Regions from separate parts of the Shewanella sp. Sh95 genome, predicted to be linked through region 2. Evidence: predicted binding sites of a transcription regulator. Region 2 holds the regulator's gene; each other region holds the start of a gene.
What was found. Region 2 encodes NrdR, which represses ribonucleotide reductase genes. Its sites were predicted from a motif close to AAACACNANATNTNGTGTTT; they were not measured.

Region 1: the regulator NrdR is predicted to act here: its motif matches at 2,333-2,352, upstream of nrdD (anaerobic ribonucleoside-triphosphate reductase).
Region 3: the regulator NrdR is predicted to act here: its motif matches at 3,817-3,836, upstream of nrdA (class 1a ribonucleoside-diphosphate reductase subunit alpha).

The regions. Positions count from the first base shown of each region.
Region 1 covers NZ_LGYY01000078.1:17,197-27,625, forward strand. The annotation lists gene AEA42_RS22145 (hypothetical protein) at 49-222, shown strand; gene rssA (patatin-like phospholipase RssA) at 339-1,286, shown strand; gene AEA42_RS05565 (hypothetical protein) at 1,399-2,079, shown strand; gene nrdD (anaerobic ribonucleoside-triphosphate reductase) at 2,383-4,500, shown strand; gene nrdG (anaerobic ribonucleoside-triphosphate reductase-activating protein) at 4,616-5,077, shown strand; gene AEA42_RS05580 (YibL family ribosome-associated protein) at 5,203-5,559, shown strand; gene ribA (GTP cyclohydrolase II) at 5,823-6,434, shown strand; partial or broken gene AEA42_RS05590 (hypothetical protein) at 6,548-7,432, shown strand; gene AEA42_RS05595 (FlxA-like family protein) at 7,472-7,924, opposite strand; gene AEA42_RS05600 (PQQ-dependent sugar dehydrogenase) at 8,089-9,198, shown strand; gene AEA42_RS05605 (VF530 family protein) at 9,410-9,778, opposite strand; gene AEA42_RS05610 (carbon starvation protein A) at 9,904-10,429, opposite strand, start outside.
Region 2 covers NZ_LGYY01000263.1:43,500-53,928, forward strand. The annotation lists gene ribBA (bifunctional 3,4-dihydroxy-2-butanone-4-phosphate synthase/GTP cyclohydrolase II) at 1-80, opposite strand, end outside; gene AEA42_RS19430 (riboflavin synthase) at 148-804, opposite strand; gene ribD (bifunctional diaminohydroxyphosphoribosylaminopyrimidine deaminase/5-amino-6-(5-phosphoribosylamino)uracil reductase RibD) at 812-1,957, opposite strand; gene nrdR (transcriptional regulator NrdR) at 2,069-2,518, opposite strand; gene glyA (serine hydroxymethyltransferase) at 2,715-3,968, opposite strand; gene ettA (energy-dependent translational throttle protein EttA) at 4,159-5,826, shown strand; gene AEA42_RS19455 (LysR family transcriptional regulator) at 5,948-6,886, opposite strand; gene AEA42_RS19460 (MBL fold metallo-hydrolase) at 7,077-7,976, shown strand; gene AEA42_RS19465 (DsbA family protein) at 8,090-8,755, shown strand; gene AEA42_RS19470 (TapY2 family type IVa secretion system protein) at 8,911-9,246, opposite strand; gene AEA42_RS19475 (PilC/PilY family type IV pilus protein) at 9,269-10,429, opposite strand, start outside.
Region 3 covers NZ_LGYY01000232.1:22,405-32,833, reverse strand. The annotation lists gene yfaE (class I ribonucleotide reductase maintenance protein YfaE) at 1-149, opposite strand, end outside; gene nrdB (class Ia ribonucleoside-diphosphate reductase subunit beta) at 183-1,313, opposite strand; gene nrdA (class 1a ribonucleoside-diphosphate reductase subunit alpha) at 1,375-3,663, opposite strand; gene AEA42_RS16895 (HAD-IA family hydrolase) at 4,109-4,783, opposite strand; gene ubiG (bifunctional 2-polyprenyl-6-hydroxyphenol methylase/3-demethylubiquinol 3-O-methyltransferase UbiG) at 4,785-5,495, opposite strand; gene gyrA (DNA gyrase subunit A) at 5,880-8,642, shown strand; gene serC (3-phosphoserine/phosphohydroxythreonine transaminase) at 8,748-9,845, shown strand; gene AEA42_RS16875 (LysR family transcriptional regulator) at 10,120-10,429, shown strand, end outside.

The sequences.
Region 1 (10,429 bases), on a different contig from region 2:
ATTATAGCGCTAAATCACTATGGTCAGCTATCTTGATTGGGCATAATCTTGCGTAATCATCTAAATAGCCACTTATTTGCTTGGCTTGTGTCACGCTCGATATTTGCACCGAGTGCTATGTTTAGCCAAATTGGCTATGAACTTACAGGATATCAAGCGACGATGTGGTTACTCTCTGCCCAAGGGGATAAGGCCGAGCGTAAACCATATAAATGTATCTAATGACTGGCTAGCGTAACGGTTTATGTTGTCTAATGATTGACAACACTTTGGCTGGAATTTAGCTTTTTCACGTCATAGCGCTTCTTTAAATCATCGATTTATTAAGGGAATTTATTATGAGTAAGGGGACAACTCCGACGATCGGTATTGCCTTAGGCAGTGGTGCAGCCAAAGGTTGGGCGCATATTGGCGTACTCAATGGGCTTGCCGCCATGGGAATTAAACCCGATAAGGTCGCTGGATGCTCAATCGGCGCCCTTGTTGGCGCTGCTTATGCCCATAATCATTTAGCGGAACTTGAAGAGTGGGTGCGCAGCTTCTCTAGTTGGGATGTGTTGGGACTGATGGATATTCGTTGGCGTAAAGGTGGGCTAATTGGCGGCGAAAAAGTATTCGATGTGCTGCAATCGCGGATTGGTGATATCAATATCGAGGATTTAGAGCGTCCCTTTGCGGCCATTGCTACGGATCTGTATTCAGGTCAGGAAATCTGGTTTCGCCATGGTGATTTACGCCAAGCCGTACGGGCCTCTTGCTCTATGCCTGGGATATTAGCGCCTGTCCGTCAAGGTGAGCGTTGGTTGGTGGATGGTGCAGTTGTTAATCCTGTCCCCGTTTCGGTGAGCCGTGCTATGGGGGTAGATATTGTCATTGCCGTTGATTTACAAGGTTTTCATACTGGTCGATTACAAGTTTTACCCGTTAATATGACCAGCCATCGGGCACCTAAAGATGAAACCCAAATGCCCGCGCGCCAAGAAACGGGTTTTATGGATTTATTCGCCCGCGGGCGAGAATATGTCGGTAGCTTAACCGATAAGTTTTCCCTAGGGACTAAATCTAATCCCGGTATGATTGCGGTGATGTCCCAGTCGATGAGTATTTTAGAGCAGCGGCATAAACGGGCGCGTTTAATGGGTGACCCTCCCGATATCTGTGTTGTACCCGAAGTCGCGAATATCGGCACCATGGAGTTCCACCGAGCAGCTGAAGCCATTGCAGCAGGTGAAGACGCCGTGGCAAAAGTGGCACATTTAATTGAAGCGGCGATCTGGAAAGGCTAAAAATGTCAGGATGAATTTATCTGTTAATTACGATATGACACTACTTACTGCTTGATTGGCTTAGTTTTTGCTTTAAAACGATTAATCAGTATTAGACGCCGAATTATTGACGATGAATTCTCTTTTAAATGCCCTTAATCTAAATCGTAGCAGTGCCGCTGAAGCTTATGGCCTGAATAGCAAAAAGACGGAGACAGGTAAAACTGAATCGAGTACGGAGTCAAACTCCTCAGCCAAAGAACCCCCTAAGGTTGATACTAAACCGAGTGACGAGATAGCGCTGTCACCACGGGCACTGCGAGCACAAAAAATTCAGGCCATGTCGAAAGACTTTTTTGCTGATGGCAAATTTAGCGTGGCTGAGATACCCGCTTTAGTCTCGCGGTTACAAAAAGACGGTATTCTTTCCGATGCACAGGTGGAACGGCTCTCGCAAAACGGCATTAGTTTGCCAAGCCAAAGTACCAATAAGCAGTCTTTGCAGGATTTTATCGATGATGAGCTAAAGTCTTTGGCTGAAAAATCGCCTAATAGCCCGATGATCAACACGTTAGTTGATGCTAAAAATGTGTTAAAAAACATGGATGATGCCCAGTCGCCAGTGCTGGCACAAAAGGCGACTAAAGTGTTTGGTCAATTAACGGATTATTTGAATAGCAACCCCACCATGAGCGATAGTCAAAAACAGTTATGGCAGGGACTTAAATCAACGATGCAGGTGGCTTCATCCATGGGGATGCAGCAATCAGCGTTGGGACAATTGAGCAGTTATCTTGCCTTAGCTAAGCGCTAGTCTTATTTACAATATTCTTTCAAAAACAATAGACTTTGGCTTCTGGGTCAAAGTCTTTTGTCATTATTAGCGCCATTTCCTGCGTCTACTATCTTGCTTTAGCATCAAGGTCAAGGCCTAAAACTGAGATCATTGGGTTTGGCAGCAGTTCTTATTTGTTCTTTTTATCCATCGGATAAATCATGATCTGGATCATGGAATTTTAGGTGTCGATGCCGCTTAATTGCCTACATATTGTGTTGATAGATTATTTAATCACTATATATAGTGTTAATTTTAATCGGGATGGAGAGGAATTAAACAATGCCAGTCGTGATCAAGCGGGATGGTTGCCGCACACCTTTTGATGAAACAAGGATAAGAGATGCAGTGGTCGCTGCTGCAAACTCGGTTGGGATAGAGGACGCAGATTATGCCGCGACGGTAGCCGCTTGTGTGAGAGAACGAGTGGCGAATATGGCAGAAGTTGAAATCCACCATCTACAGGATGCGGTTGAAAACCTATTGATGGAAGGCCCTTATAAATCATTGGCACGGGTCTATATTGAATATCGTCACGACAGAGACATTTGCCGCGATGCTACCAGTAAGCTCAATCTTGAAATCCGTGGTTTAGTCGAGCAGAGCAATGCCGCGCTGTTAAATGAAAACGCCAATAAAGACTCTAAAGTGATCCCAACTCAACGGGATCTGCTGGCGGGCATCGTGGCTAAACATTATGCCAAGAGCCATATTCTGCCTAAGGATGTGGTGGCTGCGCACGAAATCGGTGAGATCCACTATCACGATCTTGATTACTCGCCCTTTTTCCCGATGTTTAACTGTATGTTGATTGATTTGGCGGGCATGTTGACCCATGGCTTTAAGATGGGCAATGCCGAAATTGAGACCCCAAAATCGATCTCTACCGCTACGGCCGTGACGGCGCAAATTATTGCCCAAGTGGCAAGCCATATCTATGGCGGCACCACGATTAATCGTATTGATGAAGTGTTAGCGCCTTTTGTGGCCAAGAGTTATGACAAACATTATCAAGTGGCACTGAATTGGCAGATTAAAGATGCTAAAGCCTATGCCACTGCTCAGACTGAAAAAGAATGCCACGATGCTTTCCAATCCCTTGAATATGAGGTGAATACCTTACATACCGCTAATGGACAAACCCCGTTTGTGATCTTTGGTTTCGGTCTAGGTACTTCGTGGGAGTCGCGTTTAATTCAACAATCGATGCTGAAAGTACGCATGGCGGGGTTAGGTAAAAATCGTAAAACAGCGGTGTTCCCTAAATTGGTGTTTGCCATCCGTGATGGTATTAACCACAAAGTCGGCGATTGCAATTACGATGTAAAACAAATGGCCCTTAAATGCGCCAGTATGCGCATGTATCCAGATATTTTGAACTATGAGCAAGTGGAAAAAGTGACGGGGTCGTTTAAAACCCCTATGGGTTGCCGCAGCTTTTTAGGTTCCTATAAAGAAAATGGTGAACTCGTCCATGAAGGGCGCAATAACCTTGGCGTTGTTAGCTTAAACTTGCCACGTGTTGCGCTAGAAGCGAATGGCGATGAGGCTGAGTTCTACCGTATTCTGGATGAGCGGCTATTACTTGCCCGCCGCGCATTAGATACGCGTATCGAACGGTTAAACGGAGTGAAAGCCAGAGTTGCGCCGATTTTGTATATGGAAGGTGCCTGTGGCGTGCGCTTGCGTGCCGATGATGATATCGCCCAAATCTTTAAAAATGGTCGGGCATCGATTTCATTAGGTTATATCGGTTTACATGAAACCATTAATGCGCTCTATGGCACTGAAACCCATGTGTTTGATGATGCTAAGCTTCGTGAAAAAGCGGTGGCGATTGTTGCGCACCTTAAAGCGGCTACCGACGCATGGAAGGCCGAAACGGGTTATGGATTCAGCCTTTATAGCACCCCAAGTGAGAGTCTCTGCAGTCGTTTTTGTAAGCTCGATGCGCGCCAGTTTGGTGTGGTTGCGGGTGTAACCGATAAGGGCTATTACACCAATAGCTTCCATTTAGATGTGGAAAAGCACGTGAATCCTTACGATAAAATCGATTTTGAGCAGCCATATCCCGCCATCGCCAATGGTGGTTTTATTTGCTACGGCGAATATCCTAATATGCAGCACAATATCGAAGCGCTCGAAAATGTCTGGGATTACAGCTATAGCCGTGTACCTTACTACGGTACTAACACGCCGATTGACGAATGTTATGATTGTGGTTTTACCGGCGAATTTAGCTGTACTAGTAAAGGATTTACTTGCCCTAAATGCGGCAACCATGAGCCAAGTCGAGTGTCTGTTACGCGCCGTGTGTGTGGTTACTTAGGCAGTCCCGATGCCAGACCGTTCAACCATGGTAAGCAAGAAGAAGTGAAGCGTAGGATCAAACACTTGTAACATTTTTGCCTTGTTGTGTTTGTTACACTGATATCAGCACAGTCGCTTAGCATGGGACTGTGCTTTGATTTTTAGCCAGTCTGGCGCTCCTTGTATTTCGTATTGGACTTATACAATGAACTATCAGCAATATTATCCCGTTGATGTGGTCAACGGCCCAGGCACTCGGGCCACCTTATTTGTTTCAGGCTGTGAGCACCAATGCCGTGGTTGCTATAATCAAAGTACTTGGGATGTGCGCTCTGGCCATTTATTTGATAAGGCAATGGAAGATAATATCATCGCCGATTTGCAGGATACGCGAATCGTTCGCCGTGGCTTATCACTCTCTGGCGGCGATCCACTTTTACCCGCCAATCTTGAGGGGATTTTGGTGCTTGTTAAGCGCGTCAAAGCTGAATGTCCCGGTAAAGATATTTGGCTGTGGACGGGCTATGTATGGAATGAATTGAGCGATAAACAGCGTGCGGTGCTGGAATATGTAGATGTGCTGGTGGATGGCAAATTTGAGCAAAATCTTGCAGATCCGAGCCTTCCATATCGAGGTAGCAGTAATCAGGTGATCCGTTTCTTATAAAAGCGGTAACGAGGATCGCTAACTTGCTGCTATAATCCCACACCTTGACACAGTGACCCAGACAAACAGGCCAAAGATTAGGTCAATATCGGTCGGGACTCACTAAAGTAATTTAAGGTAACATAATGAATTTAAAGCAAGAACTGCAGCAGCTAAACGATAAGTTAGATAAGTTTCGTCGTAAACTGGCGGCGGCAGAGCAACGTGGCGATGTTGTCATCGTGGCGCAGTTTAAACGCGAGATTGAGGCTGTTACTAAGCAAATCAATAGCGTAAAAACGCAGCAGTCGCGTTTATTACAAAAGCAAGGGGTGGATATTCAGCACTTGCCATTTCACCGCGCCCTCACCAAAGCCGAGCAAGCCGATATGGGTCAACTCAAAAAGTCAGTAAAAGGCTTAGTTGTTGTGCACCCAATGACTGCTTTAGGGCGCGAAATGGGCTTGACTGAAGTAACAGGTTTTGCACCAGCAAAATTTTAAGCTACATTGCTAAGTTATTCAATAAGTTGCAAAATAGAACACTTATCTATTTTGCAGCGCCTTGGCTCGACATATTACCCATTGAGCTGAATGAGTCACCCAGTTAATAGCTTAGTTTTGTAGTTGATTAAATTACTAAAGTATTTCGTGATTGCTGAAAACACTTTAGAATAGGTGCGCCGTAGGCTAAGTACCTAATCATTGTTTTGTTTATGGATGTTCCTTCCGTCTCATGGAATGAGAGTTGTCGTTAAGGTTAAGTCATGTCGATAAAATATGTCGCGACGTCAAAATTACCCACTCCCTGGGGCGTTTTTGCCATGCACGGTTTTGAAGATACCGAAACCGGTAAAGAGCATGTTGCCCTCACATTTGGCACCCTAAGTAGCGATGCTCCTGTTTTAGGCCGTATTCACTCTGAGTGTCTCACGGGCGATGCCTTATTCAGCTTACGCTGTGACTGTGGATTCCAGCTGCAAACCGCGATGCAAAACATTGCCGAGACCGGCAGTGGGTTTATCTTATATTTGCGTCAGGAAGGTCGTGGTATTGGTCTGCTAAATAAGATCCGCGCCTATGAGTTGCAGGATAAAGGCGCCAATACGGTTGAGGCGAATGAACAGTTAGGTTTCCCTGCGGACATGCGTAAATACGATATGATCCAGCCTATGCTTGAGCAGATTGGCGTAAAGCATGTACGCTTAATGACCAATAATCCTCGCAAAGTCAAAGCGATGAAAGAAATCGGCATCGAAGTGGTTGAGCGCGTACCCTTACAAGTCGGTAAAAATCGCTATAATGAGGCTTACTTAAAGACTAAGTCCACTGAGCTTGGGCATATGATGTCTGAGTATCATTTTACGGATGAACAGTAGTTCTTAGTGCAATAAATTTACCGATTAGGCTGCAAATTAGGATCTGTTTGCGTAAATTGAATATCATTTTTAGTCGGTTTATCGTCAACCTCAGCTCCATTTCGGCGCTATCAATGGGAATTGTTTTCCCGCTGTTGGCGTCGACAGAGCCTGTTTCAAACTTCAGTCACCCGCAAGATATTGCAGCATTTGCCCCCCAATCTTCCTAAGCGTTTTCGAAGATTAGCCCTGAAACGCCGATTGATGGGAAAAATAATCCTAACTCTGTTTATGCCTTTGGCAGCTACCTTGGCACAGGGGTATATCGAGCTGCTGAGCAAAATGCCACCGTCGTTAGTATTCCGTTAAACTTTGATTTTTTGAAGGATGATAGTAGTCAGACTTGGCTGCGTTTACCCTTATCTTTCGGTTTTTTTGACTACTTAGCCAAAGACATCACCGACGGCGAATTGCCATCGTCAGTTGGCACCATGACGATAACGCCCGGCATCGAGCACCATTGGCAGGCAACGGCAAATACGCGGATGGAAGCCTATTTGGATGTGGGCTTTGGGACAAATTTTGAGACCGATGCGAATGTGGCGATTTTAGCCTCAGGTGTAAGTACCTTGTATGATTTTAGTCTTGCGGGTGAAGACAGCGTCTGGGTATCGAGGTTAAAGTTTGCGGGCTATAGTGAGCGGCTAGGAAAATTAACCGACCAATTTGCGGTATTGCAAACCGGGGTAGATATTGGCCTTTCGCCGCGCTGGCAATGGCTGAATATCCAGATGCAACCTAGATTATTTGCGGTCGGTTATTGGTACTTCAACGAGCTGGATTTTAGCCAAGATACTGAAGATGAAACCATTGTCTCTGGAAGCTATGAGTTTGGTGCCACACTGGCATTTTCTAAGCCTTTGGGCGGCGATCTCCTCGGCATAGATAGAATTGGCATCAGTTATCGAACCGGCGACGGGTTAAATATTTGGCGTTTATTGTTTAGTTTCCCAATCTAGTTTACAGCTACCAAGATTGAAAATGATTCTGTACTCAGCTTAGCCTGCGGCTTTTTGTGCATCGCGCATTTTCTGGTCCATTAACACGGCAATTTGGTTACCGAGTTGCATAATTTGTTCCTGCAATAGCTTACGTTGCTGAGCCGCGGCCTTCGAATCATCTCCTTCCAGTTTCGTGAGCATCTCCTGCAAAGCTTTGATTTGCTCTTTCAGACGCTTAATTTGTTCATCAATGATAGATTTGGGTTCTTCATTCTCAGCACTTTCCGTCTGTTGCCGTTTTTCCGCGGTTTGACCTCTGAGAGAAGCGCCTACTTCGGTAGCGAGAGCTTGTCTTCCGGCATTGGATATATTGACCGTTTCTTGCGTGCTGGTCTCTGCCGACGAATTCTCAGAAGCTGAGCTAGCTGTTGGCGTAGTGGTGATATAAGCGCTGGAAACAGATTTGAAGGCGCTGCTATTTGCGGTCGTATTTAATCCATTAATGTTCACGATAGGCTCCATAAGTACCTGAAGGTTATTTATCGAATTATCGGCCTTGAGATAAAAAACTTAAGTGCTAAGCATCCTATTTGATACAAAAGGCGTATCTAGGATAGGTTAGGGGATTAATGGTTAAGGTCGTTCACTTTTTGACTGATAAGGATATGAAAGATATGGCTCGTAAACTACAAATAACATGCGCTGCATTTTTGGCTTTGAGTGGAATAAGTGTGCCTGCGATGGCTAAAAATATTTTAGATAAACTGACCGTTGCAGAAGGCTTTAACCTGAGCTTATTTGCAGATAATGTTGACAATGCGCGCGCAATTGCCGTATCCGAAAAGGGCATTGTCTATGCGGGCTCGATGAAGGCCGGGAATGTTTATGCCCTTATCGACAGTAACCAGGACGGTGTTGCCGATGAGAAAATTCTGGTTGCCTCTGGACTAAAGCTACCATCAGGTGTGGTGATCAAAGATGGCGACCTCTATGTCTCCGAAGTGGAGCGCATCATTCGCTTCAAGGATATTGATAACCACTTAAACTCACCAACATTTGAGGTGGTCTTTGATGGGTTTCCAACTGAAACCCACCATGGCTGGAAAGTACTAGGGGTTTCACCGACAGGCGAGTTAATCATTCCTGTAGGCGTGCCTTGTAATGTGTGCGAGGAGAATGAACGCTATGGACGTATTTTCTCGCTCAATCTCGAGACTAAAAAATTAACCACCATTGCCCAAGGAGTTCGTAATTCGGTCGGATTTGATTTTCAGCCCGGCACTCAAACCCTTTGGTTTAGCGATAATGGCCGCGACATGATGGGCGATGATATTCCTCCCTGCGAAATCAATAAGGTCAGTTACTTGGGTGAACATTTTGGCTTCCCCTATGTGCATGCAGGTACAATTCTTGACCCTGAGTTTGGCCAAGGTAAAGATCCTGCCAAATACACCGCTCCTGCGCTCTCCTTAGGGGCTCACGTGGCGCCACTAGGCATTCATTTTTATCTTGGTAAACAGTTCCCTAGCGATTATCAACAGCAGTTGTTTGTGGCTGAGCATGGTTCGTGGAATCGCACTAAGAAAGCGGGTTATAAAGTGGCCGTGGCGACGATAGAGCAAGGCAAGGTGGTCAAATACACTCCATTTTTAACTGGCTTTATGCAGGGCGAGCAAACCTTTGGTCGCCCAGTGGCCTTTGCTGAATTGGCCGATGGCAGTTTACTCGTGTCGGATGATTATGCAGGGGCAATCTATCGCGTCACTTATCCGCAGACAAAATAGCCAATAGGTGAAGTCTTAAACGCTTATTCTTAGCCGTTGGCTTGATTAGCAGGGGACTCTTGCCAATCATGGTTGCCCACCGAAGGATATTGGATTGGCGCTAATCTAGCTGATAGACAGATTAAAAAATAATGCGCGGGATAATTGAATTAATTATTCCGCGCATTTTTGTCTGTTCCTGTGAATATGCGTTTGAATATTCGAGCGAAATTTAGTCGCGCTTGCCCCAGATATGGCTATTAATCTGGCCATCTGTTGCGGCTATCGATGTAACCGTACTTGCCTGAGCTGGTTTCTGTGCTGGTTTTGCAGGTTTTTTGGCCGATGTTTTCGCTGGTGCATTGGATGTTTTCGCGGCGGGCAACGGCAGTTTATTGGTTTTTAAATATAAATATTCTACTTTTTCCCGTGCCCAATCGGTTTTTCTTAAAAATCGTAGACTCGATTTGATACTCGGATCTTCGGTAAAACAGCGGATCTTGATGCGAGTTCCGAGTTCTTCCCAGCCATAGTGCTCAACGAGTTGTGTGACTATGGTTTCCAGTTTGATGCCGTGTAATGGGTTATTTTCTTGAGTCATTTTGTATAAATTACCGTGAACAATAATCGGATTATACCAGTATTATACCGATTGACTAAAATCATAGATAAAAAAACGGGCACTCATCAGTGCCCGTTTGCTTTGTATATCAATATTGTTGGAAATTAAGCTTCATCGGGTAATTCGCTGTCGCTATCAACTTCACCTTTACCTTTGGTTTTCACAATCAGTAAGCCTGTGATGACTAGCGTTGAAACAGTCCCTGCGATGGTGGATAAGGTCATCGGTAAGCCTGCACCTAAAGTTGCAGAGTTAAGTAGGAAGGTGATAACTACTGTGGTCATAAACATGGCTGGAATGGTGGTGATCCAGTGCAGTTTATTGTGACGCAGTAGGTAAGCTGAGGCCGTCCAGAGCATTAATACAGCTGTCGCTTGGTTAGCCACACCGAAGTAGCGCCAGATCACGCCGAAGTCGACTTGAGTCAGTAAGCCACCAATCACAAACAATGGAATAGCTAACACTAAACGTTTAGGTAAAGCCACCTGCGGCATGTTAAAGAATTCAGCCAAAATCAGACGAGCAGAGCGGAAAGCCGTATCGCCTGAAGTAATTGGCAGAATGATCACACCAAGGATTGCCATAAAGCCACCCACTGCGCCTAACAGACCAGTTGATGCTTCGTATACA
Region 2 (10,429 bases):
CTGTCTTCGTCATCCATCAAAATAACCATTTTGCCTTGACGAATATCCTCGATGATCTCTTCTATACTGTGCAGCGCCATTGTAGGACCTTTATGATTTTACTGTTGTTATGAAATTCTATACCTAAGTGAGCTAAGTGCCAGTGCCCTAACGCACAAAGCCAGCACGGGCTAACATTTCCATGGTCACCCCACCGCCTTGGGTTTCTTTAGTATCAAAGCGCATTAAACGCTCTAAATAGCGGGCAATTAAATCCACTTCAATATTCACCTTATCGCCGGCTTTCAAATCCACCAACGTGGTTTCACCCGCGGTATGGGGCACTATGGTTAATCGGAAACGGTGTCCATCGACTTCGTTTACCGTGAGGCTCACGCCATCGATGGTAATAGAACCTTTATGGGCGATATAGCGAGCCAGCTCCGTAGGCGCCGCTAACCAAAACTCAATCGCCTGGCCCCGCGCCAAACGCTGCTCAACGGTGGCAATGCCATCCACATGGCCGCTCACCATGTGCCCGCCGAGGCGAGTTGTCGGGGTAACGGCTTTTTCAAGATTAACCTTAGTACCCACTTTGTAGTTAGCAAAGCCTGTGAGACTGACAGTTTCAGCCGACACATCCGCCACATAGCCATCGGCTAATTGCTGAACCACAGTCAAACACACACCATTGGTGGCGATACTGTCGCCTAAACGCACATCGCTTAAATCCAGTTTGCCACTGGCGACCGTCAAACGAATATCATCGCCTTTACGTTCAAGCTTTCGCAGCGTGCCAACGGCCTCAATAATCCCAGTAAACATGGTTAACTCACTTATTCGCTAAAGATGGATTGGACGTGAGCCGCAAGGTGAAACGCGTATCCGCGCCCACTTTACGCTCATCGACCAGTTTGAGGGTCGGAATATCGGCCATCATTTGATAATCGGGTAATTCGAGTAGATTACGTCCTTGTGCGCCAAGAATTTTCATCGCTTGATACAGTACTAACTCATCGGCTAATCCCGCGCCGATAAAGGCACCTGCTAAGGTCGCGCCCGCTTCGATAAGCACCTGATTACAGTTTTTGCCTAAATAGCTTAAGAGTGTGGGCAGCGAGATGCGACCATCAATCGCCGGTAATTGAAGACAAGTCACATGGGACGGCAACTGCGCCATAAAGGCTGGCGAGTATGGCTCAGTTGAGACTAATAAAATCGGCGATTCAATCGCAAGCAAAGCTGCCTTAATCGGCATGCGGCAGCGACTGTCTAAAATCACCCGTAGCGGTTGTAAAATTTGCGCCTCACTCAATAGTGAGTTAAGACTGCCAAGCTCTGAGTAGCGCACATTGAGGGATGGATCATCGGCCAGTACGGTTTCAATCCCAGTTACTATGGCGCAGGCGCGCAAACGTAAACGCTGCACATCGCGGCGAGCTTCGGGGCCTGTAATCCACTTAGAGACACCATTGGATAATGCGGTTTTACCATCGAGACTCGCGGCAAGCTTTACCGTCACCCAAGGTAGGCCCGACTCCATGCGCTTCATAAAACCAAGATTTAAAGCATAGGCCTCATCGCGATGTAAACCGACATCCACTTGAATGCCCGCATCGCGCAGCATTTGAATACCGCGACCACCGACCTGAGGATTGGGATCTTCAACCGCCACCACCACACGTTTTACACCGATATTGATCAGCGCCAAGGCGCAGGGCGGCGTACGACCATAATGGCTGCAAGGCTCTAAGGTGACATAGGCGGTCGCGCCACGGGCAAGCTCGCCAGCCATGCGCAGTGCATGCACCTCGGCGTGGGGCTCGCCGGCTTTTTGATGATAACCTTCACCGACAATCTGATTATCTTTTACGATAACGCAGCCCACACTGGGATTGGGGCGAGTGGTATAAAATCCTTTGCGAGCCAGTTGTATGGCTCGGCTCATCATCTGGTTATCGAGTTCTGACCAATTCATATAAACCCTATGAAATCTTGAGGAAGCGTGCCCGAATGCAGCGCAAAACGAGGCACTAACCTAAGCACGAACCTAAGCACGAACCTAAGCACTAACTTAAGATAACCCATGTTACTTTTGCAGTTTCGCAATCGCCTCACCAAATTCGGAGACGTCTTCAAAGGCGCGATAAACCGAGGCAAAACGAATATAGGCAACCTTGTCTAGGCTCATTAACTGTTCCATCATCAAGTTGCCTATCATCTCGGATGGCACTTCACGCTCGCCAGTCGCCCGCAGCGTTGACTTGATTTTACTTAAGGCCTGCTCGATTTCATCCATGGACACGGGGCGTTTTTCGACCGCGCGTAACATACCTGCTTGCAGCTTTTCTTCATCAAAGGGTTGACGCGTGCCATCACGTTTAATCACCCGTGGCATGACTAATTCGGCGCCTTCGAAGGTGGTAAATCTTTCGTGGCATTCGGTGCATTCTCGGCGACGACGCACTTGATGGCCTTCCGCCACTAATCGGGAATCGATCACTTTAGTATCTGTCGCGCTGCAAAATGGACAATGCATTGAGCCTCCTGCCGTGAATGGAATAAAGCCTATCTTGCTTAAACCGAGCAGGTTTAAGTCTAAGATTTTAGCAATAAAAATGGCCGCTTAATGCGGCCATGGGATTTTATCCTATTTATCGGCTGAGGTTAACCACCTAAGCTTAACGACCTAAGCTGTTGTGAACTTAGCCGATATATTCGGATAAATTAACGAATTAACCGTAAACAGGGAAACGGGCGCACAGTGCCAATACTTGGCCTTTTACGCGCTCGATGACCGCTGGATTGTGAGCATCGTCGAGGATGTCACAGATCCAACTGGTTAACTCTTTCGCTTCAGCTTCTTTAAAGCCACGGCGAGTGATCGCAGGCGTACCAATACGTACACCAGAGGTCACGAATGGAGAACGTGGGTCATTTGGCACAGAGTTTTTGTTTACTGTGATGTTCGCGCTACCTAAAGCGGCATCGGCTTCTTTACCCGTCAGGTCGCGACCGATTAAGTCCACCAGCATTAAGTGGTTGTCAGTACCGCCAGAAACGATTTTGTAACCGCGCTCTAAGAACACTTCAACCATAGCTTTAGCGTTCTTAACCACTTGTTGTTGGTAAGCTTTGAACTCTGGCTCTAAAGCTTCTTTGAAGGCTACCGCTTTACCCGCGATAACATGCATCAAAGGACCGCCTTGACCGCCTGGGAATACCGCAGAGTTCAGCTTTTTGTATAACTCTTCATCATCGGCAGCAGACAGAATGATACCGCCACGAGGACCGGCTAAGGTCTTGTGAGTGGTTGAGGTCACAACGTGCGCGTGTGGCACTGGGTTTGGATACACACCAGCGGCGATAAGACCCGCAACGTGTGCCATGTCGACAAACAGATAAGCACCGATTTTGTCTGCGATTTCGCGCATTCTTGCCCAGTCAACGATACCTGAATAAGCAGAGAAACCACCGATCATCATCTTAGGCTTATGTTCAACCGCCAGACGTTCCATTTCGTCGTAGTCAATTTTGCCTGATTCATCGATGCCGTAAGGAATGATGTTGTACAGTCTACCGGAGAAGTTAACAGGTGAACCGTGGGTCAAGTGACCACCGTGAGCGAGGTTCATACCTAAAACGGTATCGCCTGGTTTTAACAATGCCATGTAAACGGCGCTGTTTGCTTGAGAACCTGAGTGAGGTTGTACGTTTGCGTAAGTCGCGCCAAACAGTTGTTTTGCACGCTCAATCGCTAAGGTTTCAACTACGTCCACATACTCACAACCGCCGTAGTAACGCTTGCCTGGATAGCCTTCGGCGTACTTATTCGTTAGTTGTGAACCTTGCGCTTCCATCACGCGTGGACTGGTGTAGTTTTCAGAAGCAATCAGCTCAATATGCTCTTCTTGACGCAGAGTTTCGTTCTGAATTGCGTTGAACAGTTCCGGATCATAATCTGCGATATTCATATCTTTTTTCAGCATTGCTTACTCCAGCTGCCAATTCTTGTAGGTAGGGTTGCGCGGTATTCTACTCGTAACGAGCCGACAATCCCAGTCTCTGAAACATGAAAATCCTACAGTTTTAGCTTGAATGCGCCTCAATGCCGAGTTGAGTTCGGCGCGCAATCGAGTAGAATTAGCCGCATCATTAGTCACTTATAGATGCAGAAAAATGGCTCAGTTTGTTTACAGCATGTTGCGGGTGGGCAAGGTTGTTCCGCCTAAGAAGCAGATCCTTAAAGACATTTCCTTAAGCTTTTTCCCCGGCGCCAAGATCGGTGTGTTAGGTCTTAACGGTTCAGGTAAATCCACCCTACTGCGCATTATGGCCGGTATCGATACCGAGATTGAGGGTGAAGCGCGCCCAATGCCAGGGCTGAAGATTGGTTACCTGCCACAGGAACCCAAACTCGACCCAACGCAAACCGTGCGTGAAGCGATTGAAGAAGCGGTTTCTGAAGCAAAAAATGCCCTCAAACGCTTAGACGAAGTCTATGCCGCTTATGCAGAACCCGATGCGGACTTCGACGCGCTTGCCAAAGAGCAAGGCGAACTTGAAGCGATTATTCAGGCGCAGGACGCTCACAATCTAGACAACATCCTTGAGCGCGCGGCGAACGCGCTACGTCTGCCTGATTGGGATGAAAAGATTGAAGTCTTATCGGGTGGTGAGCGCCGCCGTGTGGCGATTTGCCGTCTGCTGCTGGAAAAGCCAGAGATGCTGCTACTCGACGAACCGACCAACCACTTGGACGCCGAATCAGTCGCTTGGCTCGAACACTTCCTGCAGGAATACTCGGGCACCGTTGTGGCGATTACCCACGACCGTTACTTCCTCGACAATGCTGCTGGTTGGATTTTAGAACTTGACCGTGGTGAGGGTATCCCATGGGAAGGTAACTACTCTTCATGGCTAGAACAAAAAGATGCCCGTTTGAAGCAGGAGTCTGCCGCAGAAAGCGCGCGTCAAAAGACCATTGCAAAAGAATTAGAATGGGTTCGCCAAGGCGCGAAAGGCCGTCAGTCTAAGGGCAAGGCCCGTATGGCGCGCTTCGAAGAGCTGAACACCACTGATTACCAAAAACGTAACGAAACCAACGAGCTGTTTATTCCGCCCGGACCACGTTTAGGTGACAAAGTGATTGAGGTTAAAAACTTAACCAAGTCCTACGGTGACCGCGTGCTGATCGATAACCTGTCGTTCTCGATTCCTAAGGGCGCGATCGTCGGTATTATCGGTGCCAACGGTGCAGGTAAATCGACCCTGTTCCGCATGCTGTCAGGCAGCGAGCAGCCAGATAGCGGCACCATTGAGATAGGTGAAACAGTACAACTGGCGTCGGTTGAACAGTTCCGCGATTCGATGAATGACAAAAACACCATTTGGCAAGAAATCTCTGGTGGTCAAGACATCATGCGCATCAACAACATGGAAATTCCAAGCCGCGCCTATGTGGGCCGCTTCAACTTCCGTGGTGCAGATCAGCAAAAGATTATCGGCACTCTGTCGGGCGGTGAGCGCAACCGTGTTCACTTAGCTAAACTGTTGCAGGCTGGCGGTAACGTACTGCTCCTCGACGAACCGACCAACGACTTAGACGTTGAAACCCTGCGCGCACTGGAAGAAGCGATCCTCGAATTCCCTGGTTGCGCTATGGTGATCTCGCATGACCGTTGGTTCTTAGACCGTATCGCGACTCATATTCTGGACTACCGCGACGAAGGCCAAGTTAACTTCTACGAAGGTAACTACACCGAATACTCAGCGTGGTTGAAGAACACCTATGGCGCCGATGTGGTTGAACCACACCGCCTGAAATACAAGCGCATGACGAAATAGATCGAGAATCTAGAATCTAGAATCTAGAATCTAGAATCTAGGCAAGCGTGTATCTGAGGAGGTTAACTCGAAAGGGTTAAGCTCCTTTTTATTGCATTGAATTTAGGGTGAGGATTTTCCGTTATTTCAGGCTGGCACTATATTCATGCTGGTTCATGCTAGCAAAGTAGGCCACTAGCATATCCATCATCACTCTTAAGGCGGGCTGCATATGTTTACGGGATTGATACACCCCATATACGCCCAAAGATTGAGGTTTAAACTCCCGCAGCAGTGGCACTAATGCCCCCGAGTCGAGATGCGGTTTAACCGCCCACAGGGGCTGCATAGCAATCCCCTCGCCGGCCAAGGTGGCGTTTAGTACCACCATAGAATCATTGGCACTTAAGTTACCTCTTACGGGAATATTAAAAAGCTGCCCCGCCTCGATACCATCAGGATGAATAATTTGGGTAAACCGCCACATCACATCGCCAAAGTAGGAATAGGTTAAACAGTTATGCCGAGTTAAATCCTCGGGATGGCTAATAAGTGAATGGGTGGCAAGATAACGCGGTGCGGCGCAGACCACGGACTCACATTCCCCTAAACGTCTGGCGATTAGACTAGGATCGAGCTCATTAGTGATACGTATGGCAAGATCAATACGTTCGGCAACTAAATCAACAGTTTGGCTGCTAACATGAAAGTTCACACTCGCCTGAGGATATTGGGCTAAGTAGGGACGAACGACCGTGGGAAGGAGCAAATGCGCTATAAATTGTGAGCAACTGATCCGCAGCAATCCTCGCGGTTGGGCACTTTGGGCATGGCTGACCGCGGGGACTTCCTGCGCTAATTCCAATAACCGCTGACAATAATCGAGCACTTGCTCGCCCGCACTGGTTAGACTCAAACGTCTTGTCGAACGGTGCAGTAAGCGTGCGCCTGACCATTCTTCCATCTCGCTTAAATAGCGGGTCACCATAGAGCGAGACATATCCAGCGCTTCGGCGGCGCCAATCATGCTGCCTCGTTCAACAATAGTCACAAAAACCTTTGCCGCTTCGAGTCTATCCATGGTTTATCCGCCCTTATGTTGATTGCTTTGCACTAAATAATCGGTTTTAAACGCCAATTCATCCGAATTATGCAACAAATAAGCGCAATTTTCCGTGTTTATCTAACGTTTTTTGCAACCTAAACTAAGCTCACTTTTGCAACAGTGCAAATCAACGAATGCCCATTTGAAAATATAAGTGAGAACAGAAATGACACTATTGAATAATCTAAAGTTAAGCTCTTTAAAACCCCAGTTAGCTGCAACCATGCTGGTGGCGGGAATGGCTACTGCTCAGGCAGCACCTTTGCAAGTGAGCCATTTTAATCCGGGCGAAAACAGTATTTTTGCGGTGTCTTCAAGCTTTATCAGCGGCGAGCATGAAATGATGCTGGTCGATGCTCAATTTCAAAAAAATGATGCCCAGACCTTAGTGGATACCATTAAAGCCAGCGGTAAAAAGCTTACCTTGGTGTATATCAGCCATAGCGATCCAGACTTTTACTTTGGATTGGATGTGATTAAGCAAAACTTCCCCGAGGTCGAAATCGTTGCCACTCAAACCACAGTCGATGACATTAAAGCCTCGATGGAAGGCAAGCTCGCCTACTGGGGACCGATTTTAAAGGACAATGCCCCGAGCCAATTAGTGCTGCCTAAGGTGGTTACCACCAATCGCTTTAGTATCGACGGTGAACAAGTGCTGATAGAAGGGCTAGAGGATGCTCACCCTAAGCATACCTTCCTGTGGGTACCGTCGGCTAAAACCATCACTGGTGGCGTTGAAGTGTTTGATAACACCCATGTTTGGATGGCAGATACCCAAAGTGTTGAGTCGCGTAAAGCCTGGTTAACCCATTTAGAAAAGATGGAAGCCTTATCTCCCAAAGAGGTTATCCCTGGACATTATCTCGGTGATGCCAGATTTGATAAGCGCGCCATCGATTTTACTCGCGATTATATTAATGCCTTTGAAAAGGCAGCCAAAACAGCAAAAGATTCTGCGGACTTAATCGCCAAGATGCTCAAGCTCTACCCACAAATTCCTTTAGATGCAGGGCTTGAGATCAGTGCCAAAGTCATCATGGGTGAAATGCGCTGGCCAATGTAAGGGAATAGGGGCATGGATATCTCCATGCCCCATTCAATCTGACATTCGCGCTTAGGCTAGCCCTTAAGCCAAAAAGCCAGAACAAAAGACTGTTTTTTGTAGGAATAATTGCGATGAACCCAACTATCAATACCACCACCAAAGCTAAGGCCGTGTTACATGCCATTATCGATCCCTTGTGCGGTTGGTGTTACGCAGCCGCACCGCTGTTTGATGCAGCAGCCGCTGCCGGATTTACCATCAAACTCCACGCAGGTGGCATGCTCACAGGACCAAGGCGCAAACAGATTGATAACCAATGGCGCGATTATGTGATGCCCCATGATCAACGGATTGCCGCGATAACCGGACAAGCCTTTGGTGAAAACTATTATGAAGGCTTATTACGTGATACCAGCATTGTACTGGATTCTGCGCCCCCCATTAGAGCTATGCTTGCCGTTGCAGCCTTAGGGGGCAATGAGCTAGCTTACCTACATGCAGTGCAACTCGCCCATTATCGCGATGGCAAAAGCGCCAGCGATGAACAGAATCTACATCTTTTAGCGGAAAAAATGGGAATAGATGGCGCTGCCTTTACGAAGGAATTTGCCCAAAATGAAGACGCGTTTTACCAGCACATTTTGGCATCACGGGCGCTGATGAATCAGCTGGGTGCCCAAGGTTTCCCTTCAGTAGCACTCACGACAAGTGAGGGAAATCTGCGTTTACTCAATCACAGCCGTTTTTACGGTCATCCGAGCAAGTGGCTTGAGTATCTGAATGAACAAGTGTCTTAACACGCCACTTTCTTGAAAGTGCGCCAGTCTTACATTTTACGTATGAAGACTCAAACCTTGGCTTTTTGAGTCTGGGGTTTCCCCCTTAAACGATGGGATAAGTCACTATAGGATTTATCCCATCGGCATTTTCAATGTTGATACCACAGGCCAAGTTAACCCTGATTCTCGGGCGCAAGCTCGGCTTGCTTTGCCTGTTCTAGCGTAAAAGGCTCACTCCTTTTTACACATTCAAGTACCGCTTTCGCGTAGAGCGGAATCGGCTTATCCCGAGGTAAACGCGGTAATTGTGTACCTGGCAACCTGAGTAAATAGTCATTCACCTTAGATTCAAACCACGAGAAACGTATCAATTTAAATCCTTGATTCGTTTCTAAATAGCATTTGTAATCCTGTCGCTTCTCAGTTTCTGTCGCCAGCGCTGACCATTGGAATCCCGCTAGCAGCAACAAACCAAGGGTACCGTATTTCATCATAAGGCTATTACTCATCTCGACTCGTTAACTCTTTACATCATTGACTGATGTAATAATAAATTTTGTTCGTTGTTGGCCCGCCCCCAATACACTTAGGGTTACCACTTTCACATGTCGCCTCATCTGGCACCGCATTACCGATACCAATCAAAAACATATCTGGCGTTGGTACTTTAGCATTCGGGTCCTTAGGCTGCTCGGCAGGCGGGATCACTAACTGCGGCGTATCCAGTACCAACTCACCTGCATACAAATAATCTGTTTTGTAACCACGAGTGCCCCTGTGCAAATTCTTTTTATAAAGATAGCCCTTACCCGAACTCAAACATTGGTTGACTGAGCCATCACTACCAGGCACAAAACTGCTGAAGTACACTTCCCCCCCCACTATGGTCGCAGATGACAGGCTCTTTTCGCCTTTACGAGAGAAGTTATAGTACCAACCTCGTTTTTGACTAAAAACGATTTCACTGGCCTGATCATTGGGCGCCGCCGAACTGACATCATATAAATCACTTAACTGTAGCGTTTTAGGCACAGGCTTTTGATTTGATTTACCTTGGAATGATTGAGTGACTATGTTTCTATCTTGCAATGCAAAAAACATATCCGAGCGGGAGACATCACTTGGCTTTGCCCTGTGGCCACTCCCGACAACAATTGCGTCGTAAGGAATATTCTGTGATGTGACAACTTTGGTCGATGTTCCATTAATGACTTTAGTCAGCTCAAAGGTATTGGAGATCAAGGTCTGGGCCACTGTAGGCCCAGAAAAGAATCGCCTATCTCCTGCCACTGAACTCTTATCCCCTAATGCGGCAAATTTAAATCCCGACCAGGTCGACACATTCGCGGAGGGCATATCCATCCGCCATACATTACCTTGGATATCTGTGGCATAGATTCTATCGGTATGACCATCACCATTGCCGTCTAATACAGCAACACTGCTTGGAATACTGTTGGCAATACCTGGCAATGGCGTGTTAGCCCCACTGCCGCCAAATTGATGGATTAACGCCCCCGTTTGCGCATCGACAATAAACACGCCACGGCCACTGCTGTCATCAGTACCAATCTCAGCGCCATCTTTAGTTGAAGGGGAATATCCGCCACCAAAAATCAATACAGGCTTATCGCCAGTCGCACTTGGAATTGTCGTCACCACAGGCGTCGACCAAGATTGCCCTAACTCGCC
Region 3 (10,429 bases), on a different contig from region 2:
ATTCTGACTTTTTTGGCTTCAAGAGCTTGCAGTAAAGAGCCGTGCTGCGGGGTAAATAGCAGCACAGGTTGCCCTTGCAGGCGCACAATGGGCGCCTTGGCAAAGGGATTATTCAATGGATGGCTCTTTAGCTGGTTCGACTTAGTCATTTCGTAATCTAGTCATTTCACAATCAAAAGTGATTAGAGATCGAAATCAAGAAATTCATCACTGTCGACGGCTGCATCGATTTGGCCGACCAGATAGGATGACACTTCCACTTCTTGCGGAGCAACTTGCACTGCGTCACTCTCTAACCAGTTTTTCATCCATGGCAGTGGGTTAGTTTGTTCTGCATAAGGTAGCGGCAGGTTAACTGACTTCATCCGTTGGTTGGTAATGTACTCAACATATTGGCAGAGGATCTGCTCGTTTAGACCGATCATTGAGCCGTCTTTGAACAGGTATTTCGCCCATTCTTTTTCTTGTTCGGCGGCTTTTAGGAACAGGTTATAGGCTTCCTGTTGGCATTCTGCGGCAATCTCGGCCATCTCAGGGTCGTCTTTGCCGCCCTGCATAATGGTTAAGATATGCTGAGTGCTGTTTAAGTGCAGCGCCTCGTCACGGGCGATAAGACGAATAATTTTCGCGTTACCTTCCATAAGCTTACGCTCAGCGAAGGCAAATGAGCAGGCAAAGCTCACGTAGAAGCGAATGGCTTCGAGCGCGTTAACTGACATCATGCACAGGTACAGTGCTTTTTTCAGGGTGCGGGTATTTACCTCTAAAGGCTCACCATCAATCACATGGGTGCCTTCACCGAGTAGATGATATGTCTGGGTTAATTTGATGAGGTGATCGTAGAACTCTGCAATGTCTGTGGCACGGCGCAGGATCTCATGGTTCACCACGATATCGTCAAAAATCACTGAAGGATCGTTGACGATATTGCGAATAATGTGAGTGTATGAGCGCGAATGAATTGTCTCGGAGAATGACCAGGTTTCAATCCAGGTTTCTAACTCAGGCAGTGACACTAATGGCAAAAAAGCTACGTTAGGCGAGCGACCTTGAATTGAATCGAGCAGCGTTTGGTATTTCAGGTTCGAAATAAAAATATGCTTTTCATGATCGGGTAGTGAGTTGTAGTCGATTTTATCGCGGCTCACATCGACTTCCTCTGGGCGCCAGAAGAAAGACAGCTGCTTTTCAATTAGTTTTTCAAACACTTCATATTTTTGTTGGTCATAACGTGCGACGTTTACCGATTGTCCGAAAAACATGGGTTCACGGGTGGCATCGTTGGGTGTTTGGCAAAAAGTAGAGTAGGTCATGGTACGAGTATTCCAATAAGTCGGGATCCCATTGGGATCCCGCAACCGTTAACATTGAAGATTAGATTTTGCAAGCGCCGCCAGCACAGCCGTCATCTTCTTTCTCTATGTTGGTAATGTCATCGTGTTGATCCGATGCTCCATCGCGAGTGTTATGGTAGTACAGCGTTTTTACACCTAACTTGTAGGCATTGAGTAAGTCTTTTAGCAGGGTCTGCATTGGGACTTTACGGCCCTCAAAACGCGCTGGATCATAGTTTGTGTTGGCCGAAATCGCTTGGTCAACGAACTTTTGCATGATACCCACAAGCTGTAAGTAACCTTCGTTGCTTGGCATTTGCCATAACAGCTCATAGTTGTATTTCAGCTCATCGAAATCAGGCACTACTTGTTTTAACTGGCCATCTTTACTGGCTTTCACACTGATCAAGCCGCGTGGCGGTTCGATACCGTTGGTGGCGTTTGAGATCTGTGATGAAGTCTCAGACGGCATCAGTGCAGACAATGTCGAGTTACGTAAACCATACTCTTTAATGTCGTTACGCAGCGCTTCCCAGTCTAAATGCAATGGCTCACTGCAAATCTTATCTAGGTCACGTTTGTAGGTATCGATAGGTAAAATACCTTGAGCGTAAGTCGTCTCATTAAATAATGGGCACGCACCTTTTTCTTTCGCCAGATTCATTGACGCTTTGAGCAGATAAAACTGAATCGCTTCAAAGGTCTTGTGAGTCAGATTGTTCGCGCTACCATCGGAGTACTTCATACCATTCTTCGCTAAATAGTTAGCGAAGTTGATAACACCAATCCCTAAGGTACGACGGTTCATCGACGAAATCTGCGCCGCTTTGATTGGATAATCTTGGTAATCCAGCAGGTTATCTAAGGCTCGCACGGCTAAATCAGCTAATGGCTCCAATTCCGCTAAATCGGTAATTGTCCCTAGGTTTAATGCCGACAGTGTACAAAGAGCGATTTCGCCGTTTGGATCGTCAATGTTATTCAATGGCTTAGTCGGCAGCGCGATTTCAAGGCAGAGGTTAGACTGTCTGATCGGTGCAACTTTTGAGTCAAATGGACTGTGGGTGTTACAGTGATCCACGTTTTGAATGTAGATACGGCCCGTTGAAGCACGTTCTTGCATCATCAATGAGAACAGATCCACCGCTTTTAATGTCTTTTTGCGAATGCTGCCGTCTTGCTCATATTGCAGATATAAACGCTCAAATTCAGCTTGGTCTTCAAAGAAGGCATCGTAAAGACCGGGTACGTCCGATGGGCTGAACAGGCTGATATTTTCACCTTTGATCAGACGTTGATACATCAGTTTATTCAGTTGCACGCCGTAGTCTAAATGACGGATACGGTTATCTTCAACGCCACGGTTATTTTTCAGTACTAGCAGCGATTCAACTTCTAAGTGCCAAATAGGATAGAAGAGGGTGGCTGCACCGCCGCGCACGCCGCCTTGCGAGCACGATTTCACCGCAGTTTGGAAATACTTGTAGAAAGGTAAGCAACCCGTGTGGAAGGCTTCGCCACCACGGATTGGGCTTCCTAATGCACGGATACGACCGGCGTTGATACCGATACCAGCGCGTTGGCTCACGTATTTTACGATAGATGATGCTGTCGCGTTGATTGAATCCAAGCTATCGCCACATTCAATCAGTACGCATGAGCTAAACTGACGAGTCGGGGTACGCACTCCCGCCATGATAGGCGTTGGCAGTGAAATCTTAAAAGTCGATACTGCGTCGTAAAAATCTTTGACGTATTGCAGACGCGTTGCCTTTGGATAGCGGGCAAACAAACAGGCCGCCACCAGAATATAGAGGAACTGGGCGCTCTCATAAATCTCGTGGGTGACGCGGTTTTGAACCAGATATTTACCTTCAAGCTGTTTAACGGCTGCGTAGGAGAAGTTCATATCTCGCCAATGGTCGATATAAGTATCCATAATATCGAGTTCTTCGCGGGTGTAATCCTGCAGAATATGCATATCATACTTACCCAACTCTACCAGCTTAGTGACATGGTCATATAACTTGGGTGGCTCGAACTGACCAAAAGCCTTCTTACGCAAATGGAATACGGCTAAACGCGCAGCCAGAAACTGATAATCGGGTGACTCAGGGGAAATTAAATCCGCCGCAGATTTGATGATCGTTTCGTGGATAGCTTCGGTTGGGATCCCATCGAAAAACTGTAAATGCGTGCGAAGTTCAACTTCAGAAACAGAAACGTTTTTTAACCCCTTGGCTGCCCAAGTAATTACGCGGTGTATTTTGTCGAGATCAATTGTCTCACGTGCACCACAGCGTTTTGTAACTGTCATATTGCTATTCATTGAAGAGAGGCCTTGGTTCTGATATCTGTTCAGGTGAACTAAGTCACCGTACGTTTCCTTGTAAAACAATCAACCTGAAAACCCTTAATACTGTTGACTATGGTGAAAATAGTCGATTTAGCGGGGAACTTCTAGTGTGTCTGATTGCTACCTATACACAAGATATGGTGTTTTAAATAATCTGAGATACAAGATAGTGAGGTTTGCTATTATTTGCAAGTCTCAATTTAGGGGGTATCTTGTGGATATCTTGAGGATAAAAAAATGCGTTAGTAATGACTAACCCTGTAGCTCAAATTGAGATTAGCGTGCGTCTGATATGGCGAATTTTTATTCCGATCCCGCAGTGTGATCGATCGCTAAAATAAGCAGCGATCACGATCGCGGGGATTGACCCATAGCGTTAATTCTATTAATAGCTATCAGCACGAATCCTGATTCGTGCTTATTTTGTTAACGCTTGGCTTAGTGCCGAATGTAAATTCGAAGGCGTCGTAAACTGTGCATAGGCAGGCCATGCATCGGGTGTATCGTCCTCGCCCAAATATCCCCACAGCGCTACACCGCCGAGCATGCCCGCCGCTTGAGCCGCCAGTAAATCCCGCTCAGCATCACCTAAGTAAAGGATTTGCTGTGGCTTGCACTGCAACTGCTGCGCGCCCAATAGCATAGGTGCGGTATGGGGCTTAGGGTAACGGGTCGAATCGCCGCTGATCATCACTGGCATACGCGAGCTGAGCTTAAGCTTATGTAACAGGGGACGAGTAAAGCGGGCAGGTTTATTGGTGATGACTCCAAATGGCACGCGGCATAACTCGAGCCAGTCAAGCAGTGGAGAAATACCTTCAAACAATTGGCAATGGTCGCCATTGATCCTTTGATAGTGGGCAAGGAGTCCTTGCTGGACTTGGGTGCGTAGCACCTCATCTGCGCCTGGAATGGCCGCATCGACTAAGGCAAAGCTGCCATGGGAGGCGGCGCTACGCATGTCTGCAAAGGGTTTTGCTGCAATACCGACATCAGACAAACTGAGGTTAAGGGCCTGAACCAGATCCGGCGCGGTATCGGCAAGAGTACCATCAAGGTCGAATAAGACCCCTTTAACCTCAGCTAAACTCATCTTAATCTGCCTTTTGCGTTGCAATCATATAGTTTACATCGACCTTAGATGTGTACTTAAAAATCCCTGTTAACGGGTTATAAGTGATCCCAAGGGCGTCTTTACAGATGAGGTCGGTGTTATCGACTAACTCAATCAATTCGGAAGGTTTAATAAACTTATTATGATCATGAGTGCCAATCGGTAACATCTTCAGTAGATATTCAGCACCGATAATGGTTTCGACAAAGGATTTAACATTGCGATTAATCGTGGAAAAAAACACAAAACCACCGGGTTTTACCATATCGCAGCAGGCTTGGATCACTGATTGGGGATTGGGTACGTGTTCGAGCATCTCCATGCAGGTCACCACATCATAGTATTCGCGGTGATCTTCCCTATGAGCCTCGGCGGTGTTTTTCACGTAATTGATGCTCACACCGGTTTCCAGCGCATGCAAGCGTGCAACTTCTAACGGTTCTTCACCCATATCAAGACCATCAACCACTGCACCGATGCGCGCCATGCTTTCGGATAAAATGCCACCGCCACAGCCGACGTCGAGCACTTTTTTACCAAAAATCCCGCCAGCAGTTTGATCGATATAGTTTAAGCGAAGGGGATTTAATAGATGCAGCGGTTTAAACTCGCCATTGAGATCCCACCAGGTTTCGGCCATACGTTCAAACTTTGCGATTTCCTGTGGGTCTACGTTGGTATTCTGTTGCATGCGATTACCTAAAGCGGCTGAATAGTGCGGCTATTATAACGACAATGGTGGATAAACACAGTATTGGCTGATTCTAAGTCTTTGTGGTTGAGTGAAATTTCAGCAATTATCATTAATTCTTAAACACTTTGTGAAGCTGAGCGGTTTTTCTGCTCGGATATTAATCAAGTCTTGGACTCAATTTCGCCATTAACAACCGATTTTATCGGGTTTAAAAGTGCAAATTGACAGTGTTTTCATCTATTAAGCCACATCCTTCTCAATTCGCGCAGGATAGGTCTGGCGACATTAAATAACTGTGTTAGAATGCCAAATCACGTTTTTGGGCCGCTCAATGATACGGATTATGCGTTGTCGGCTAATTTTCAGGGGAACGAGCAGTTTATGACTGATCTGGCATCATCTATTTCGCCAATTAATATCGAAGACGAACTAAAGAATTCGTACCTTGATTACGCCATGAGCGTCATCGTAGGACGTGCATTACCAGACGTGCGTGATGGCCTTAAGCCTGTACATCGCCGCGTGCTGTTTGCCATGAGTGAATTGAAGAACGATTGGAACAAGCCGTACAAAAAGTCTGCCCGTGTGGTCGGTGACGTGATCGGTAAATATCACCCCCATGGTGACTCGGCGGTATACGACACTATCGTGCGTATGGCTCAGCCTTTCTCACTGCGTTACACCTTAGTCGACGGTCAAGGAAACTTCGGTTCGGTTGACGGTGACTCTGCCGCGGCAATGCGTTATACCGAAATCCGGATGGATAAGTTAGCGCACCAGCTCCTCGCCGATCTTGAAAAAGAAACCGTTGACTATGTGCCAAACTACGACGGCACAGAACAAATTCCTGCGGTATTACCGACACGCGTACCTAACCTGTTGATTAACGGTTCATCGGGTATTGCGGTGGGTATGGCGACGAACATCCCACCACACAACTTAACTGAAGTGGTTAAAGGCTGTTTAGCGCTGATCGCCGATCCTGCGCTGTCGATTGAACAGCTCATGGAATATATTCCTGGCCCTGATTTCCCAACGGCGGCGATCATCAATGGTCGTAAGGGCATTATCGATGCGTACAAGACGGGGCGCGGCCGCGCCGTTATGCGCGCGCTGGCTGAAGTCGAAACCGAAGATAACGGCCGTGAACGTATTATCGTCACCGAAATTCCTTATCAGGTGAACAAGGCGAAACTCATCGAGAAAATCGCTGAGCTAGTTAAAGATAAGAAGATTGAAGGCATTAGCGGTCTGCGCGATGAGTCTGACAAAGACGGTATGCGCATCGTTATCGAAATCAAGCGTGGCGAAGTGGGCGAAGTTGTTCTGAACAACCTCTATGCCCAGACACAAATGCAATGTTCTTTTGGTATCAACATGGTGGCTTTGACCAATGGTCAGCCTAAGTTGTTCAACTTAAAAGAAATGCTCGAATGCTTTATCCTGCACCGCCGTGAAGTGGTGACTCGCCGTACCGTATTCGAACTGCGTAAAGCGCGCGAACGCGCCCATATTCTTGAGGCATTAGCGGTCGCGCTGGCCAACATCGACCCGATTATTGCGCTGATCAAAGCTTCGCCAACGCCAGCAGACGCTAAAGTCAAACTGGTTGAGCAGGGCTGGGCGCTCGGTCATGTACAGGGCATGCTTGAAAAAGCGGGTGATGATGCGGCGCGTCCTGAATGGTTAGAGCCAGAATTCGGTATCCGTGACGGCTTATATTATCTGACTGAGCAACAGGCTCAGGCGATTCTAGAGCTGCGTTTACACCGTTTAACCGGTCTTGAGCACGATAAGATCATCGCTGAATACGAAGAGCTGCTCGAGTTCATCGCAGGTCTGCTGTTTATTTTGCGCAGCCCTGAGCGTTTGATGGAAGTGATCAAAGAAGAGCTGGAAGAAATTCTTGCTGAATATGGCGATGCCCGCCGCACGGTGATCAACGCCAACGAAATTGATATGAGTCTTGAAGACTTAATCAACGAAGAAGACGTGGTTGTGACCCTGTCGCACTTAGGTTACGCCAAATACCAACCGCTGAGCGATTACCAAGCCCAGCGCCGTGGTGGTAAGGGTAAAGCCGCAACTAAGGTGAAAGACGAAGATTTCGTTGAAAAACTGCTGGTTGCGAACACCCATGATACGATTCTGTGCTTCTCAGATTTTGGTAAGATGTACTGGCTCAAGGTCTATCAGTTACCGCTGGCGAGCCGCACTTCCCGTGGTCGTCCGATTGTTAACTTGCTGCCGCTGGCCGATGGCGAACGCATTACTGCGATTCTGCCGGTGCGTGAATACGCTGAGGACAAGTACATCATCATGGCGACCTCTAACGGTACCGTGAAGAAGACTGCGCTGACAGCTTACAGCAACCCACGTGCTAACGGCATTATCGCTGTTAACCTCAAAGACGGTGACCAACTGATCGGTGTCGATATCACCAATGGTGATGATGAGATCATGTTGTTCTCGAACGAAGGTAAAGTGGTTCGCTTTAAAGAAGGCGAAGAAGTGGCCGTCCTCGATGAAAATGGCAACCCAGTGCTGGATGAAGAAGGCAATCCACAAATCAACTTCAAGGGCGTGCGTCCAATGGGCCGCGGTGCGACTGGTGTTCGCGGTATCAAGCTTGAAGAAGGCCAAAAAGTGGTGTCTCTCATCGTACCTAAGGGCGATGGCGCTATCTTAACCGTGACTGAAAACGGCTATGGTAAACGCACTGAACTGTCTGAATACCCATCGAAGAGCCGCGCGACCAAAGGTGTGGTATCGATCAAGGTGAGTGAGCGTAACGGTGCAGTTGTTGGCGCGGTACAAGTTGGCGGTAATGACGAAATCATGCTGATCAGCGACAAAGGTACCTTAGTGCGTACGCCGGCGAACGGTGTGTCTATCATCGGCCGTAATACCCAAGGTGTGACCATTATCCGCACCGCAAGTGACGAGAAAGTGGTTGGTCTGCAACGTATCGATGAGATCCAAGGCGACGAAGATGACGTCGAGCTGGATGAAAACGGTATGCCAATCGTCCCAGTTGTCGCTGAAGGTGACTCTGTTCAACAAGAGCCTTTAGAGGAAGAGGATGAACTGGAAGAAGAATTAGACGAAGATGAAGAGCTTGACGACGAGCAAGACGAAGACTAATTCGAAAGCATAAAAACGAGCGTCCAATTGGACGCTCGTTTTTTTCATGGCAACGTTTTATTTTATGAATTCTAATATCATGGTTTGTAAATAAGGAGAGTGGCAGTGAGCGCGATTTATAATTTCTGTGCAGGTCCTGCGATGTTACCCGCAGCGGTAATGAAAAAAGCACAACAGGAATTACTCGATTGGAATGGGCTAGGTGTCTCCGTGATGGAAGTCAGCCACAGAGGTAAGGAATTTATCGCGCTGACCAAGCAAGCTGAGGCGGATTTACGCGAGCTGATGCACATTCCACAAAACTATCATGTGTTGTTTATGCACGGCGGTGGTCGCGGTCAGTTCTCTGCCGTTGTGAATAATTTTTTAGGCAACCAAGGCCGAGCCCTGTATTTAGTCAGTGGCCAATGGTCTTCTGCGGCATTAGCCGAAGCCCAAAAGCTGGCGGGCGACGCGCAAATTGATAGCCTTAACATTATTGAAAAACATAATGGACTCAATGCAGTAGTGCTGCCTGATCTGCATAAGATTGATGCCGATTACCGTTATGTGCATTACTGCCCAAATGAGACAGTTGATGGTATCGAAATTTTTGATGAGTTAGACAGTCCATGGCCGATTGTCGCCGACCTATCATCTACCATTATGTCTCGTGAAATTGATGTCAGCCGTTACGGCTTAATCTATGCTGGCGCACAGAAAAACATTGGTCCTTCGGGCTTATCCATTGTGATCGTGCGTGATGATATGTTGAAACTGCCGAGTTTACCGCAGTCATCCATTATGGATTATCGTTTAGCGGTTGAACATGATTCTATGTTTAACACGCCACCGACCTTTGCCTGGTACTTAGCGGCCGAAGTGTTTGCTTGGCTTAAATCGATTGGTGGAGTGGCCAGTATCGCGAAAATCAATCAGCAAAAAGCGCAAATGCTATATGCCTGTATCGACGCCAATCCTTTCTATAAAAATGGTGTGGTGGCTGCGAACCGCTCACAAATGAATGTGACCTTTCAACTGGCTGATGAATCCCTTGATGGCGCCTTCTTAAAAGAGGCCGAAGCGGCGGGCTTAGTGGCTTTAAAAGGGCACCGAATTGTCGGTGGTATGCGTGCAAGCCTATACAATGCAATGCCACTGGAAGGTGTTGCCGCGTTGGTGACATTTATGAACGAGTTTGCAGTTAAACATCACAAGATTTAGTCCGCGCTCACCCTAGAGCACATAAGTTTTAAGCTGTTATACGCAAAAAGCGAATGCACATGTGCATTCGCTTTTTTGTTAGTTGAATTACGCCAAGTTTCTTACCCTGATAAGCTTGCGGCAATGGCACTTGTACCGAGCAAGCCTGTGAGCCGGCACGCATAACAGACCAATATACATAGTAATCTATGGGTAAGTTTTATCTTATTGTTTATCATCATTAAAAGTTGATATTTTGTTTTTTACCATAAGATAAATTACCAGGAAACCACTGATGGATTTAGCCAAGCTTTCGCGTATTAGTATGAAGCACTTAATCACTTTACACGTGATGCTCGATACTCTGAGCGTTACCGCCAGCGCTGAGCGCTTATGCTTAAGCCCTTCATCTGTCAGTAAAACCTTAAGTCAGCTTCGAGACAGTTTGAATGATGAACTGTTTTACCGTAATGGTAATTCACTGGTTTCAACACCTTTAGCCAAACGATTAGGCCCAAGCGTGCAACAAATGATCAATGATATGAATCAGATCATGAGTCAAGATGCGTTTACCCCAATAAACTATGAGGGACGTTTTTCGCTTG